Regions from separate parts of the Citrobacter sp. LJND-P06 genome, predicted to be linked through region 1. Evidence: predicted binding sites of a transcription regulator. Region 1 holds the regulator's gene; the other holds the start of a gene.

The links. The regulator sigma-54, encoded in region 1, starts transcription at its own class of promoters, with help from an activator protein. The targets are predictions, from matches to a motif close to GTTGGCACANNTTTCGCTNT.
Region 2: a site for sigma-54 is predicted at 5,563-5,582, ahead of hycA (formate hydrogenlyase regulator HycA). Genes of this name have one in related genera too.

What each region holds. Positions count from the first base shown of each region.
Region 1 is NZ_CP187317.1:491,610-499,717, reverse strand. Features, by position in the region: gene mlaE (lipid asymmetry maintenance ABC transporter permease subunit MlaE) at 1-297, opposite strand, end outside; gene mlaF (phospholipid ABC transporter ATP-binding protein MlaF) at 305-1,117, opposite strand; gene ACO7SM_RS02380 (calcium/sodium antiporter) at 1,330-2,307, shown strand; gene kdsD (arabinose-5-phosphate isomerase KdsD) at 2,321-3,307, shown strand; gene kdsC (3-deoxy-manno-octulosonate-8-phosphatase KdsC) at 3,327-3,893, shown strand; gene lptC (LPS export ABC transporter periplasmic protein LptC) at 3,890-4,465, shown strand; gene lptA (lipopolysaccharide ABC transporter substrate-binding protein LptA) at 4,434-4,988, shown strand; gene lptB (LPS export ABC transporter ATP-binding protein) at 4,995-5,720, shown strand; gene rpoN (RNA polymerase factor sigma-54) at 5,768-7,201, shown strand; gene hpf (ribosome hibernation promoting factor) at 7,224-7,511, shown strand; gene ptsN (PTS IIA-like nitrogen regulatory protein PtsN) at 7,630-8,108, shown strand, end outside.
Region 2 is NZ_CP187317.1:1,013,483-1,021,590, reverse strand. Features, by position in the region: gene hycE (formate hydrogenlyase subunit HycE) at 1-1,545, opposite strand, end outside; gene ACO7SM_RS04850 (respiratory chain complex I subunit 1 family protein) at 1,562-2,485, opposite strand; gene hycC (formate hydrogenlyase subunit 3) at 2,488-4,314, opposite strand; gene hycB (formate hydrogenlyase subunit HycB) at 4,311-4,922, opposite strand; gene hycA (formate hydrogenlyase regulator HycA) at 5,067-5,528, opposite strand; gene hypA (hydrogenase maturation nickel metallochaperone HypA) at 5,729-6,079, shown strand; gene hypB (hydrogenase nickel incorporation protein HypB) at 6,083-6,955, shown strand; gene hypC (hydrogenase 3 maturation protein HypC) at 6,946-7,218, shown strand; gene hypD (hydrogenase formation protein HypD) at 7,218-8,108, shown strand, end outside.

The sequences.
Region 1 (8,108 bases):
CAGTTCACGCAGCAACGATAGCGCCACCAGCATACCGAGACTGGTTTCCGCGCTGTACGTCGTCAGAACCAGATAGCCCTGCAGCCCCAGCACCATACCAATGAACACGCCAGACACAATAATGATAAGCATCGACAAGACACCCACATTATAGAGCTGGCGAATCAGTAACGGCGCATGCTTGCGAAACTCCGGCTTACCAACCACCGCATTGAATAACATTAACCCGGCCCGCCCGAACGTCCTGAGAGTTTTGATCCCTCTGTGTCCGAGTGATGCCAGCGCATTTAACAGCATGAGTGGCTTAACTCCCTGTTTCGAGTAAATCGGTGTGATAGTCGCCCGCCGGGTAGCGGAACGGAACGGGTCCGTCGGCGATACCATCAAGGAACTGGCGTACACGCGGGTCTGCGTTGTCTTGCAGCGCCTGAGCACTGCCATGAGCCACAATTTTTTTATCCGCCATGATAAAGGCGTAATCCGCAATGCTCAGCACTTCGGGAACATCGTGAGACACCACGACGCAGGTCACGCCCAGTGAGCTGTTCAGTTCTGAAATCAGCTTCACCAGTACGCCCATGGTGATAGGATCCTGACCAACGAACGGTTCATCAAACATGATGAGATCCGGCTCCAGAGCAATAGCACGCGCTAACGCCGCCCGTCGCGCCATCCCACCAGAAAGTTCAGAAGGCATTAATTTTGCGGCACCGCGCAGACCAACCGCCTCAAGTTTCATCATGACGGTACTTTTGAGTAAGGCCGCAGGTAAATGCGTATGCTCACGCAGCGGATAGGCCACGTTATCAAACACATTCATATCAGTGAACAGCGCCCCTGACTGAAACAGCATACTCATACGCTTACGCACAGTGTATAGCCGTGAACGGGACATGGCGGGCACATTCTCGCCATCAAACAGAATCTCTCCTTTGTCAGGCGCGATCTGTCCACCGATCAAGCGTAACAGCGTGGTTTTACCGATGCCCGACGGCCCCATGATCGCTGTGACCTTTCCACGTGGCACCGTCAGGGAAATATTATCGAAAATACAACGATCGCCCCGGGTAAAGCTGACGTCGCGCATATCGACTAAATTCGCCACAGACTGACCCATTGATTCATCCTTCGTATTACTTTGTTGATCTCATCATGGAGCTGAATTTCACCATGAACCCAACATATTTACAGAATATTACCCGCCCTGGTTAGCTAAAGCTGGCATTTGTTTTACTTTTTAGCCGCATAAAGTCAAAATTAAGAATTCGTTACGGCCTCCAGGCAATCTCTCCCGTGGACCGGCGAGTATACCTGAAGAAAGGACTTTAGATGCTTTTAGCAACGGCGCTGTTAATTATTGGTTTACTTCTGGTCGTCTACAGTGCCGATCGCCTGGTGTTTGCCGCATCCATTTTATGTCGAATGTTGGGTGTCCCTCCTCTCGTCATTGGGATGACGGTGGTCAGCATCGGGACATCATTACCGGAAATTATCGTGTCGGTTGCCGCATCGCTACATGGACAACTCGATCTCGCGGTCGGTACGGCAATGGGTTCAAATATCACCAACATTCTGTTGATTTTAGGCCTGGCCGCGCTATTTCACCCTTTTACCGTACATTCTGATGTTCTGCGTCGTGAATTGCCATTAATGTTATTCGTCAGCGTTCTGGCAGGTTATGTCCTGCACGATGGGCAACTCAGTCGCAGCGATGGGATCTTTCTCTTACTTCTGGCTGTGCTATGGCTGCTATTCATTGTTAAAATCGCCCGTCTGGCCGACAGTCAGGGAAATGACAGCCTTACCCGTGAACAGGTGGCAGAGCTACCGCGTGAAGGCGGATTGCCCGTTGCATTTTTGTGGCTCGGCATCGCCCTGATTATCATGCCAATGGCAACCCGTATGGTGGTTGATAACGCGACGGTACTGGCCAATTATTTTGCCATGAGCGAGCTGACTATCGGGTTAACGGTGGTCGCCATCGGCACCAGCTTGCCTGAGCTGGCGACCGCTATCGCGGGTGTGCGTAAAGGAGAAAACGATATTGCCGTCGGCAACATCATCGGCGCTAATATTTTTAATATCGTTATCGTGTTGGGGTTACCGGCGCTGATAGCACCCGGTGGCGTTGACCTTTTGGCCTTTGGCCGTGACTACAGCGTCATGCTGCTGGTCAGCATTATTTTTGCAATACTCTGCTGGCATCGTTCACGCCGAATTGGTCGGGGCGCGGGCGCATTGTTGACTGGCGGTTTTATCATATGGCTGGCGATGCTGTACTGGATATCGCCACTTCTCGTTGGGTAACTGGAAACGGATTATGTCTCACTTAGAGTTGCAACCGGGTTTTGACTTTCAGCTAGCAGGCAAAGAAGTCCTGGAAATTGAACGTGAAGGCCTGGCCGAGTTAGGCCAGTACATCAACCAGAATTTCACCCTTGCGTGTGAAAAAATGTTCTGGTGCCCGGGCAAAGTCGTCGTGATGGGAATGGGGAAATCAGGACACATTGGGCGCAAAATGGCGGCAACATTTGCCAGTACCGGTACGCCGTCATTTTTTGTTCATCCTGGTGAAGCAGCCCACGGCGATCTCGGCATGGTGTCGCCGCAGGATGTGGTTATTGCCATTTCAAACTCCGGCGAATCGAGTGAAATCACGGCGTTGATTCCCGTACTCAAGCGCCTGCATGTCCCGCTCATCTGCATTACCAGTCGACCAGAAAGCAGTATGGCGCGTGCCGCAGATGTGCATCTGTGTGTTAAAGTGCCCCGGGAAGCCTGCCCTCTGGGCCTGGCGCCAACCAGCAGCACCACCGCCACATTGGTGATGGGGGACGCGCTTGCCGTCGCCTTACTAAAAGCCCGTGGATTCACCGCAGAAGATTTCGCGTTATCCCATCCGGGCGGGGCACTCGGACGTAAACTTTTGCTACGCGTTAACGATATCATGCACACAGATGATGAAATCCCGCATGTGAAAAAAGACGCCAGCCTGCGTGATGCGCTATTGGAAATCACGCGTAAGAATCTTGGGATGACCGTCATTTGCGATGACGATATGAAGATTAACGGTATCTTCACGGATGGTGATTTACGTCGCGTCTTTGATATGGGCGGTGATGTTCGCCAGTTAGGGATTGCCGATGTTATGACGCCTGGGGGCATTCGCGTACGCCCAGGTATTCTCGCCGTTGATGCTCTGAATTTGATGCAATCCCGCCATATTACCTCGGTGTTGGTTGCCGATGGCGACCAGTTACTCGGTGTGTTACATATGCATGATCTCCTGCGTGCAGGCGTAGTGTAGAAACTCAAGGATAATAAAAATGAGTACAGCAGGTGCGTCGCTTGCGACCTGTTATGGACCCGTCAGCACTCAGGTCATCGCCAGGGCGGAAAACATCCGTCTTCTCATCCTCGATGTTGATGGCGTACTGTCTGACGGTCTGATTTATATGGGCAATAACGGTGAAGAGCTGAAGGCCTTCAACGTCCGTGATGGCTACGGTATTCGTTGCGCACTCACTTCCGGGATTGAGGTTGCCATTATTACCGGACGAAAAGCTAAACTTGTAGAAGATCGCTGTGCCACACTTGGGATCACACATCTTTATCAGGGTCAGTCAGACAAGCTGGTCGCCTTTGCCGACCTGTTGAATAAACTGGGCGTGGCGCCTGAAAACGTCGCCTACGTCGGTGATGATCTGATCGACTGGCCAGTGATGGAAAAAGTGGGATTGAGCGTTGCCGTGGCGGACGCTCACCCATTGTTGATTCCACGCGCCGACTACGTGACGCGTATTGACGGAGGTCGCGGCGCCGTTCGGGAAGTTTGCGATTTATTATTATTGGCACAAGGCAAACTGGATGAGGCCAAAGGGCAATCGATATGAGTAAAACCAGACGTTGGGTTATCATTGTGCTGTCGTTGGCCATTCTGGTGCTTATCGGTATCAATCTGGCCGATAAAGACGATGCGCCCCAGGTTGTCGTGAATAACAGCGACCCAACTTACAAAAGTGAGCATACGGATACCGTCGTATACAGTCCCGAGGGGGCGCTGAACTATCGCCTCATAGCTCAACATGTTGAATACTATTCAGATCAGGCGGTTTCGTGGTTTACCCGCCCGGTGTTAACCACCTTTGATAAGGATAAAGTCCCGACATGGTCGATTAAGGCCGACAAAGCTAAATTGACCGATGACCGGATGCTGTACCTCTACGGCCATGTTGAAGTCAACGCGTTGGTGCCTGACTCTCAACTACGCAGAATTACGACCGATAACGCGAAAATCAATCTGGTAACGCAGGATGTTACCTCTGACGATCTCGTGACGTTATACGGAACAACATTTAACTCCAGCGGACTGAAAATGCGCGGCAACTTACGCAGCAAGAACGCCGAGCTGATTGAAAAGGTTAGAACCTCCTATGAAATTCAAAACAAACAAACTCAGCCTTAATCTTGTGCTTGCCAGCTCACTTCTGGCCGCCAGCATTCCGGCGTTCGCCGTCACGGGCGATACCGAGCAGCCGATTCATATTGAATCGGACCAGCAGTCCCTGGATATGCAGGGCAATGTCGTTACCTTCACCGGTAACGTTATTGTCACCCAGGGCACCATCAAAATTAATGCCGATAAAGTGGTCGTTACCCGTCCAGGCGGCGAAGAAGGCAAAGAAGTGATTGATGGCTTCGGCAACCCTGCCACCTTCTATCAGATGCAGGACAACGGTAAGCCGGTAAAAGGCCACGCCTCGAAAATGCATTATGAGCTGGCAAAAGATTTCGTCATTCTTACCGGAAACGCCTACCTGGAGCAGCTCGACAGCAACATTACCGGCGACAAGATCACCTATCTGGTGAAAGAGCAAAAAATGCAGGCCTTTAGTGAAAAAGGCAAACGTGTGACCACGGTTCTGGTTCCGTCGCAGCTGCAAGACAAAAACAAAGGCCAGGCCCCGGCACAGAAGAAGGGTAACTAATTCGTTATGGCAACATTAACTGCAAAGAATCTTGCAAAGGCCTATAAGGGCCGCCGGGTGGTGGAAGATGTCAGTCTGACCGTCAACTCCGGGGAGATCGTGGGTCTTCTTGGCCCAAACGGCGCGGGCAAAACCACGACCTTTTATATGGTTGTGGGCATCGTGGCGCGCGATGCAGGCAACATCATTATTGATGACGAAGATATCAGCCTGCTGCCGCTTCATGCGCGTGCACGCCGCGGTATTGGCTATTTGCCGCAGGAAGCCTCTATTTTCCGTCGCCTGAGCGTATTTGATAACCTGATGGCGGTGTTGCAAATCCGTGACGATCTGTCGAGCGAACAACGCGAAGACAGAGCCAATGAGCTGATGGAAGAATTTCACATCGAGCACCTGCGTGACAACCTGGGGCAGTCGCTCTCCGGGGGTGAACGCCGTCGTGTGGAAATCGCCCGTGCGCTGGCGGCAAACCCTAAATTTATCCTGCTGGATGAACCTTTTGCGGGTGTTGACCCCATTTCCGTTATCGATATTAAACGCATCATTGAGCATCTGCGCGACAGCGGACTCGGCGTATTGATAACTGACCATAACGTCCGTGAAACGCTGGCGGTCTGCGAACGCGCGTATATCGTGAGTCAGGGACACCTCATCGCACACGGTACACCGACTGAAATCCTGCAAGACGACCACGTTAAACGTGTATACCTTGGGGAAGACTTCAGACTCTGATAGGGTAGAAGATTGCGACGTCATAGCGGGAGAAAATCATTCTGAACATGAAGCAAGGTTTGCAACTCAGGCTCAGCCAACAACTGGCAATGACGCCTCAACTACAACAGGCTATCCGTCTGTTGCAGTTGTCCACGCTGGAACTTCAGCAAGAACTTCAGCAAGCGCTGGATAGTAATCCACTGCTCGAGCAAACCGATCTTCACGAAGAAATCGACACCCAGGAAACTCAGGACAGCGAAACCCTGGACACCGCAGACGCACTCGAACAAAAAGAGATGCCGGAAGAGCTGCCGCTTGATGCCAGTTGGGATGAAATCTACACCGCAGGAACGCCGTCCGGCCCCAGTGGCGACTATATCGACGACGAGCTTCCGGTCTATCAGGGTGAGACTACGCAGTCGCTCCAGGATTACCTGATGTGGCAGGTGGAGCTTACGCCGTTCTCGGACACCGACCGGGCAATCGCCACGTCGATCGTCGATGCAGTAGATGAAACCGGCTATCTCACCGTCTCGCTGGATGAGATCCTCGAGAGCATGGGTGACGAAGAGGTAGACCTTGATGAAGTCGAAGCGGTACTTAAACGCATTCAGCGTTTCGATCCTGTCGGCGTGGCGGCAAAAGATCTTCGCGACTGTTTGCTGATCCAACTCTCGCAATTCGACACCGCTACCCCCTGGCTGCAAGAGGCTCGCCTGATCATCAGCGATCACCTTGATCTGCTGGCCAATCACGATTTTCGCTCATTGATGCGCGTCACCCGCCTGAAGGAAGAGGTGCTTAAAGAAGCGGTCAATCTTATTCAGTCGCTCGATCCCAGACCCGGGCAGTCGATCCAGACTGGCGAGCCGGAATACGTGATCCCTGATGTGCTGGTTCGTAAACATAACGATCGCTGGACGGTAGAACTGAACAGCGACAGCATTCCGCGTTTGCAGATCAATCAGCACTATGCCGCCATGTGCAATGGCGCGCGTAACGATGCGGACAGCCAGTTTATCCGTAGCAATCTTCAGGATGCGAAGTGGCTGATCAAAAGTCTGGAAAGCCGTAACGATACGTTGCTGCGCGTCAGTCGCTGTATCGTTGAGCAGCAGCAAGCCTTTTTTGAGCAGGGCGAAGAGTTTATGAAACCGATGGTGCTGGCGGATATCGCCCAGGCCGTCGAAATGCATGAGTCGACAATTTCCCGTGTGACCACACAAAAGTATCTGCACAGTCCGCGCGGAATTTTTGAACTGAAATATTTCTTTTCCAGCCACGTCAATACCGAAGGCGGCGGTGAAGCCTCGTCCACGGCAATACGGGCGCTGGTGAAGAAGTTAATTGCTGCGGAAAACCCCGCGAAACCACTGAGCGACAGCAAGTTAACCTCTATGCTGTCAGAACAAGGTATCATGGTGGCGCGCCGTACCGTTGCGAAGTACCGAGAGTCTTTATCCATTCCGCCGTCTAACCAGCGCAAACAGCTGGTATGACCCAACCGATAAGGAAGACACTATGCAGCTCAATATCACTGGAAATAACGTCGAAATTACTGAAGCTTTGCGCGAGTTTATTTCAGGCAAGTTCGCTAAGCTTGAACAGTATTTTGACCGGATTAATCAGGTCTACATTGTGTTGAAAGTGGAGAAAGTGACCCACACCTCGGATGCGACACTGCATGTGAACGGCGGCGAGATTCATGCCAGTGCCGAAGGTCAGGATATGTATGCCGCTATTGACGGATTGATTGATAAACTGGCCCGGCAATTAACGAAACATAAAGATAAACTGAAACAACACTAATTGTCCGGGCAGTTAACGGGTGCAGGACGGCCTGTTGTGAAGCACAACAGGCCATTTGTACAGTTAGCGCTCCGAATCTGACCCGTCAGTTGGATGGGGCAGGTTCTTAGGTGAAATTATGATAAATAACGATTCGACTCTACAACTGAGCAGTGTACTTAACCAGGAATGTACGCGCAGTGGTGTCCACTGCCAAAGCAAAAAACGCGCGCTGGAAATCATCAGCGAACTGGCGGCAAAACAGCTCAGCCTGCCCTCTCAGGTGGTTTTTGAAGCCATTCTGACGCGTGAAAAAATGGGCAGTACCGGGATTGGCAATGGCATTGCAATTCCACACGGGAAGCTGGAAGAAGATACGTTACGCGCTGTCGGCGTGTTCGTACAACTCGAAACGCCTATTGCTTTCGACGCTATAGATAATCAGCCTGTCGACCTGCTTTTCGCCCTGCTCGTTCCCGCCGACCAAACCAAAACGCACTTGCATACGCTGTCTTTGGTGGCGAAACGTCTGGCGGATAAAACCATCTGCCGCCGCCTGCGCTCAGCCCAGAGTGACGAAGAACTCTATAAAATCATCACTGACACCGAAGGTGAACA
Region 2 (8,108 bases), 520 kb from region 1:
GCCGCGCAGCATGTAACGCAGCGTCGGCCAGTTGGCGTAGGTCGCCGCACGGCAGCGCCAGCGGTACAGCTTCTGGTTGTCGCCGGTCATGCTCCAGTGAATATCATCCCCACGTGGTGCTTCCGAGAAGCCCAGTGCAAAGCGATGCGGAATATAGGTAAAGCCTTCCACCGCCAGCGCGCCGCCCGGCAGATTGTCGAGGCCATAGTCGATCATATTCAGCGCGGTATAGACTTCGTTGATGCGCACTTTCAGACGGGAGATAACGTCGCAGCCCTGCTCGCTGTGAACTTCCATCGGCAGCAGACCGTAACCGACAAACGGGTGATCGGCGCGGGTGTCGCGGGCATGACCGCTGGCACGAACCATCGGGCCGACGTTACTGAAGTCACGGGCGATTTCCGGGTCCAGACGACCGATACCGACAGTACGCTGCTCCATGTTCGGCGTGCTGAGCAGCATATCCACCAGATCCTGCACATCGCGACGCATCTGCTGCGCCAGTTGGCGAGTCTGGATCATGTCCTCTTTCAGCAGATCGCGGCGAATCCCGCCGATCAGGTTAAGACCGTAGGTTTTACGCGCCCCGGTGAGGATCTCCGCCATTTTCATGGAGGTTTCACGCACGCGGAAGAACTGCATAAAGCCGGAGTCAAAGCCGGTGAAGTGACAGGCCAGGCCGAGGTTCAGCAGGTGCGAGTGCAGACGCTCCACTTCCAGCAGAATGGCGCGGATCATCTGCGCACGTTCCGGCACCACGATGCCCATCGCGTTTTCAACGGAGGTGGTGTAGGCGGTGCTGTGGGCAAAACCGCAGATGCCGCAGACGCGATCCGACAGGAAGGTGACTTCGTTGTAACCCATACGGGTTTCCGCCAGTTTCTCCATGCCGCGGTGGACATAGAACAGACGGTAGTCGGCGTCGATAATGTTCTCGCCGTCAACGAACAGACGGAAATGCCCCGGTTCGTCGGAGGTCACATGCAGCGGGCCAATCGGCACCACATTGTTTTTCTTGTCGCCCAGTTCGTTGATGAACTGGTAAGTCTCGGCGTCGGTAGTCGGCGCCGGACGCTGACGGTAATCCATGCTGTCTTTACGCAGCGGATAGAGTTCATCCGGCCAGTCATCCGGCAGAACCAGACGACGCTCATCCGGCAAGCCAACCGGGATCAGCCCATACATATCGCGGACTTCACGCTCGCCCCAGACTGCTGCCGGAACGCGTGGGGTAACAGACGGGAACTCCAGCGTGTTGGCATCCACTTCAACACGGACAGTGACCCAGCATTTAACGCCCTGCTCCATCGACATCACGTAGTACACGGCATAATGGCCGCATAACTGGCGTTCGTCGTTACCGAACAGCACGGACAACCATCCGCCCTGTTTGTAATACAGGAACTCGACCACTTCCGGCAGGTAGTTCACCTTCACCGTAATCGTCAGCTGATCTTTGGTCTGCCAGGCTTCGTCCAGAACTACGCCCGGAAATGCCTGGTGCAGCGCCGCAAGGTATTGTTGACCTACTTTTTCTTCAGACATGCTCAAACTCTCTTAATCACGCCGCCAGCAAGGAGACGAAGGCTAAAAACGCAAACCCAAAACCGGCCCAGGTCACGCGTGAAGTGGCGCAAAAACGCAGACGCGCCATGCTGTTTTCGAACAGCGCGATCACCAGTACGCCAGCAACCAGCTTGACGACGGCAATCACCAGCGCCAGCAGCAATCCACCTGCGGTAAAGGTTTCCATCTGTCCCCACGGCAGGAACACGCCGACAAACATTTGCAGCACCACCAGTTGTTTCAGGCTGATGCCCCACTTCAGCACCGCAAAACCGCTGCCGCTGTATTCGGTCAGCGGCCCTTCCTGTAGCTCCTGCTCCGCTTCCGCCAGGTCAAACGGCAGTTTGCCCATCTCGATGAAAGTGGCGAAGGCACAGGCGCACAGCGCCAGAATCAGCGGAATACTGCGGGCCACAGGCCAGTGGTAAATCGTGTCGGCGATATTGCTGATGTGCGTGGAACCCGCCACCTGCGCCGCGACCCACAGGCCCAGCAGCAGAATCGGCTCTACCAGTACGCCGAGCATCGCTTCACGGCTGGCGCCAATCGCGGTGAACGGGCTACCGGTATCCAGACCGGCGATAGAAAAGAAGAAACGGGCGATCGCAAAAAGGTAAATCAGGGTGATCAAATCGCCCAGTTGCGGCAGTGGAGAACCGACGGTCACCACCGGCAGCGCGGTAGCGATAGTCAGCATCACGCCGACCATCACAAATGGCGTCAGGCGAAACACCCAACTGGAATCCGCAGGCGCAATACTCTGGCGACCCAGCAGTTTGATAATGTCGCGATATTCCTGCAACACGCCCGGCCCGCGACGATTGTGCAAACGGGCACGCGCCACGCGGGTAATACCAGACAGCAACGGCGCAGCAGCAAACAACACCAGCGCCTGAATTAACGGATATAAAACACTCATTCTCAGGCTCCTCGTGAAACCACAATCACCACCAGCACCGCCAGCTCAATCAGCGCCAGACGACGGAATAGCACCGGCGCGGCCGCGTTCTGCCAGCCCGGAACCAGTGAGACTGGATTGAGCCATTTACGCAGTTTGAGTATTGGCGCAAAGGCCTCTTTCACCGGCATGGCAAAACCGTGCGCAGTGACCACCATTGACTGCTCGTGATCGTAACCGCACACCCACGCCGTACCGCGTGAACGCGACGGCAGACGGTTGCCTTTGAAAATCGCCATAATGATGAAGGGCAGCAACGGACAGGCAATCAACAGCAGGGTAATCATTGGCTGAGAAACGGTGGTATTCGCGGTTTCCAGCGGCAGAGGAACGGCAGAGGAGAGAAGCGGCAGCAGCCACGGTGCGGCAACACCGCCCAACACGCAGCACATCGCCAACGCCACCACGCTCACCGACATCAGGAATGGCGCGCATGAGGCGTTTTCTGCCTCTTTGGTACGCGGTGCGCCGAGGAAGGTAACGCCGTAGACTTTCGCCATACACATCACCGCCAGCGCCCCGGTAATCGCCAGCCCAACGGCCAGCAACGGCCCTAACAAACGGCCAATAAATGAGCCGCTGTTACCCAGTTTGAAGAACGACTGATAGATAACCCACTCACCGGCAAAACCGTTCAGCGGCGGCAGCGCGGCCATCGCCATCAACCCGACCAACATCGCCAGCGAGATCAACGGCATACGTTTGCCAATGCCGCCCAGTTTTTCGATATCGCGATGACCGGTACGAAACCAGATGCTGCCCGCACCAAGGAACAGCGTGCTCTTGAACAGACTGTGGTTAACCAGATGGTAAAGCCCGCCTGTCATACCGAGCGCAATCAGCGCCGGTTGTTGCAGCGCAATACCGGTCACGCCAGCCCCAAGACCGAGCAGAATAATGCCGATATTTTCCAGCGTGTGGTAGGCCAGCAGACGCTGAATGTTATGTTCCATCAGCGCATACAGACCGCCGACAAACGCGGTGATCATGCCCAACACCAACAGCGCAATGCCCCACCACAGCGGCGCGTTACCGCCAATCAGCGACAGAGACAAAATCCCTAACAAACCGACCTTCATGACAACCGTCGAGAACAGCGCCGCAGCCGGTGCGCTGGCGTTGGCATGTGCCTGTGGCACCCAGCCGTGCAGCGGGATAATTCCGGCCAGCAGACCAAAACCAGCTACGCCAAGCAGCCAGATGTCCGAGCCAAGCGGCAATGCCTGCGTGCGCAGGTCGAGCAGGCGCAGCTCCAGCGTGCCATAGCGCTGCCACACCAAATAGCAGGCAACCGCCAGCAGCAGTGTGCCAATACGGCCAAGCGCAAACCACAGCTTGCCCTCTTTGCTGCCACCGGTCAGGAACACGGCGCACAGCGCCATAATTTCGGCCATCACCACCATCGTGCCGAGGTTGCTGGCGACCACGGCGCAGACCGCTGCCGCCATTAATAAATTCACCAGCAAACCGTTGGCTTTCACCTGCGGATGACGATGCCAGTCAATGTTGTACAGGCTGACAAACAGCCCGCACAGACCGAGCGTAATCAACCAGATAGCATTTAACGGCGTCACTTGCAGGGTATGTCCGATAAACGGCATCACACCGCTGACCGCTAATGCGTGAGTCAACGCAAGGGCACCCGCCGCTGCCGTGAACAGGCTACCAATGGCCCCGCCCACGCCCGCAATCCAGCCGCTCAACGCTTTGTGGAATGAAAACAGAAACGCCAGAATCGCCGTGGCGGCAAACCAGGCCACGCCGCTATTAATCAGTGAAATTACGCTCATTTTGCATCCCCACTCTGAGCCTGCTGAAACAAGGTGAGATCGCCAAAATCGGTATTGAACGTCAGTTCACGCTTACGTTTGCTGGCGCGGGCGATATCGGTGTTTTCAACCAGATGCAGCGCTTTGGTTGGGCACATCCGTACACAGGCGGGGCCTTGTTCATCAAAACTGCACAGATCGCATTTCACAGCGATGGCGCGAACACCCGGCACCCAGTCCAGCAGCGTGCTCACGCGAGCCGGAGCCGGAGGCGCAGGCGGCGCTTTCGGGGTATTGGCGTTGGCCGGAATATGCAGCGGACGGCTGCCGGAAAACTCTATCGCGCCAAACGGGCAGGCAATCCCGCACAGTTTGCAGCTTACGCACAGGCTTTCATTCAACTGTACAGCGCCATCTACGCGGTTGATGGCGTTGACAGGACACACGGTCGCGCACGGCGCATCTTCGCAGTGATGGCAAAGTTGTGGCGCGGATTCTTTTTCATTCAGCATCACTTTCAGGCGCGGCATTGACTGCAGGCCATGCTGGCGATGCGTCTCTGAACAGGCGGCCTCACAAGTGTGGCAGCCAATACAGAGCGTGGAGTCAGCAATTACAAAACGATTCACCAGGCATTCCTCAGGTGATAGTCATTTTTGACGAAAACATGTCCATCAAGTGTCATTTTCGACACTCATCGACACTCCCATCCCCAAAATAGTCGTGACACGGCGTCAGACCGCATCGCGAACAAAACGGGCAAAACCTCTGGCTTACGCCGCCGGGAATTGTCCCTTTACCAGTTGGTGCATATTGACCGGGGTGTTGGTTTCCACCGCGGCATACAGGCTGTCGTAAACGCTGGCGATTTTCTCGAGATAGTGCTCCAGCACCTGCTCGCGATCGCGGTTGCTGACATGCTCGTCAACTTTGCCGTCGATGGTCAGTTGCGCTTGCGCAATGAGTTGTTTTTCTTCGCTATCTTTCGTTTCAACGTAGTACTCAATGGTGTGGCTGTTGAAACCGTCAGCCAGCGTGACGTAGATAGTGAAGTGTTCAAAAAGAACGAAGCAAAGATCTTTGTCCGGCGCGCAGCTCATGGCGTGATGCAGTCGCGCTTTTGACAGGGTGATCCCCTGAACCAGCGAATTGCAGTAAATACGCCACTGGTCCTGTAGGAGACGATGCCGCTGCGCGATGTAATCAGCTTTTTCGCTTATTTCCCAAATTGTCATGTCAGGTTACTCGTTTACGTGAGATAACCTGCCTTAAGCACGTTTTATGCCAACTTTAAATTCATTATTTTTCATACACATACAAGCAAATAGCACGATGACGACATGTCATTTCGTCATCGTCGTCAGTGTCAGCGTGCCAAAAACAATAACTGGCATGTTTATTGCTTTTACCGCAGCAATAGATGATGGGAGGCGATATGCACGAAATAACCCTCTGCCAACGGGCACTGGAATTGATCGAACAACAGGCCACACAACACGGTGCGCAAAAGGTAACTGGGGTCTGGCTCAAAATTGGCGCATTTTCTTGTGTCGAAACCAGTGCTCTCGCCTTTTGTTTTGATCTGGTATGCCGCGGCACCCTGGCGGAAGGTTGTAAACTGCACCTCGAAGAGCAAGAAGCCGAATGTTGGTGCGAGTCTTGTCAGCAATACGTCACGCTGCTGACACAGCGCGTCCGCCGTTGTCCGCAATGCAACAGCGACACACTGAGGATCGTGGCCGATGACGGCTTACAGATTAGAAGAATAGAAATAGACCAGGAGTGAGCGATGTGTACAACATGCGGTTGCGCTGAAGGCAACCTTTATATCGAGGGCGATGAACATAACCCTCATTCGGCGTTTCGTAGTGCGCCATTTGCCCCGGCGGCTCGCCCGGCGCTCAATATTACCGGCGTGAAGACGTCCAGTTTTACCCCCAGCCAGACGGAAGAAGGCGACCTGCATTATGGGCACGGCGAAGCCGGAACCCATGCGCCAGGCATGAGCCAGCGCCGTATGCTGGAAGTTGAAATCGACGTGCTGGACAAAAACAACCGCCTGGCCGAACGTAACCGCGCTCGCTTCGCTGCCCGCCAGCATCTGGTGCTTAACCTTGTATCAAGCCCTGGCTCCGGCAAAACCACGCTGCTCACCGAAACGCTGATGAAGCTGAAAGAGCGCGTGCCGTGTGCGGTAATTGAAGGCGACCAGCAGACCGTCAACGACGCAGCCCGTATTCGCGCCACCGGCACGCCGGCCATCCAGGTGAACACCGGTAAAGGTTGCCACCTGGACGCGCAGATGATTGCCGATGCCGCGCCGCGTCTGCCTTTAGAAGATAACGGCATTCTATTTATTGAAAATGTCGGCAACCTGGTGTGCCCGGCCAGCTTTGATCTCGGCGAACGTCATAAAGTGGCAGTGCTTTCCGTCACCGAAGGCGAAGATAAACCGCTGAAATACCCGCACATGTTTGCTGCCGCCTCGCTGATGCTGCTCAACAAAATCGACCTGCTGCCCTACCTTAACTTCGATGTTGAGAAGTGCATCGCCAGCGCCCGTGAAGTAAACCCGGAAATTGAAATCATTCTGATTTCCGCCACCAGCGGCGAAGGGATGGATCAGTGGCTGAACTGGCTGGAGTCACAGCGATGTGCATAGGCGTCCCGGGTCAAATCCGTACCATTGACGGCAACCAGGCAAAAGTCGACGTTTGCGGTATTCAGCGCGACGTCGACCTGACGCTGGTCGGCAGTTGCGATGAACACGGTGAGCCGCGTTTAGGCCAGTGGGTACTGGTTCACGTTGGTTTTGCCATGAGTGTGATTAATGAAGCCGAAGCGCGCGATACCCTCGAGGCGCTACAAAACATGTTTGATGTTGAGCCGGACGTCGGCGCTTTACTGTTTGGTGAGGAAAAATAATGCGTTTTGTTGACGAATATCGCGCACCAGAGCAGGTGATGCAGTTAATTGATCATCTGCGTGAGCGCGCGGTCCATCTCCCTTACACTGCCGAACGCCCGCTGCGTATCATGGAAATCTGCGGCGGCCACACTCACGCTATCTTCAAATTCGGCCTCGACCAGCTATTGCCCGAGAATGTGGAATTTATTCACGGCCCTGGCTGCCCGGTCTGTGTACTGCCGATGGGCAGAATTGATAGCTGCGTCGAAATCGCCAGCCACCCGGAAGTGATTTTCTGCACCTTTGGCGATGCGATGCGCGTACCGGGCAAGCAGGGTTCTCTCCTGCAAGCCAAAGCGCGCGGCGCCGATGTCCGCATTGTTTACTCCCCGATGGATGCGCTCAAACTGGCGCAGGAAAACCCGACGCGGAAAGTCGTGTTCTTCGGGCTGGGTTTTGAAACCACCATGCCGACCACCGCCATTACGCTGCAACAGGCAAAAGCGCGAGACGTGCAGAACTTTTACTTTTTCTGCCAGCACATCACGCTTATCCCCACGCTGCGCTGCCTGCTGGAACAGCCGGACAGCGGCATCGACGCGTTCCTCGCGCCGGGCCACGTCAGCATGGTCATAGGGACTGACGCCTACAACTTTATCGCCAGCGAGTTCCACCGTCCGCTGGTGGTCGCAGGATTCGAACCGCTTGATCTGTTGCAAGGCGTCGCCATGCTGGTTGAGCAGAAAATCGCGGCCCATAGTCTGGTCGAAAACCAGTATCGCCGCGTGGTACCGGATGCCGGTAATGCGCTGGCGCAACAAGCAATTTCCGAGGTGTTCTGCGTGACGGGCGACAGCGAATGGCGCGGCCTTGGCGTGATTGAGTCATCCGGCGTTCATCTGATGCCA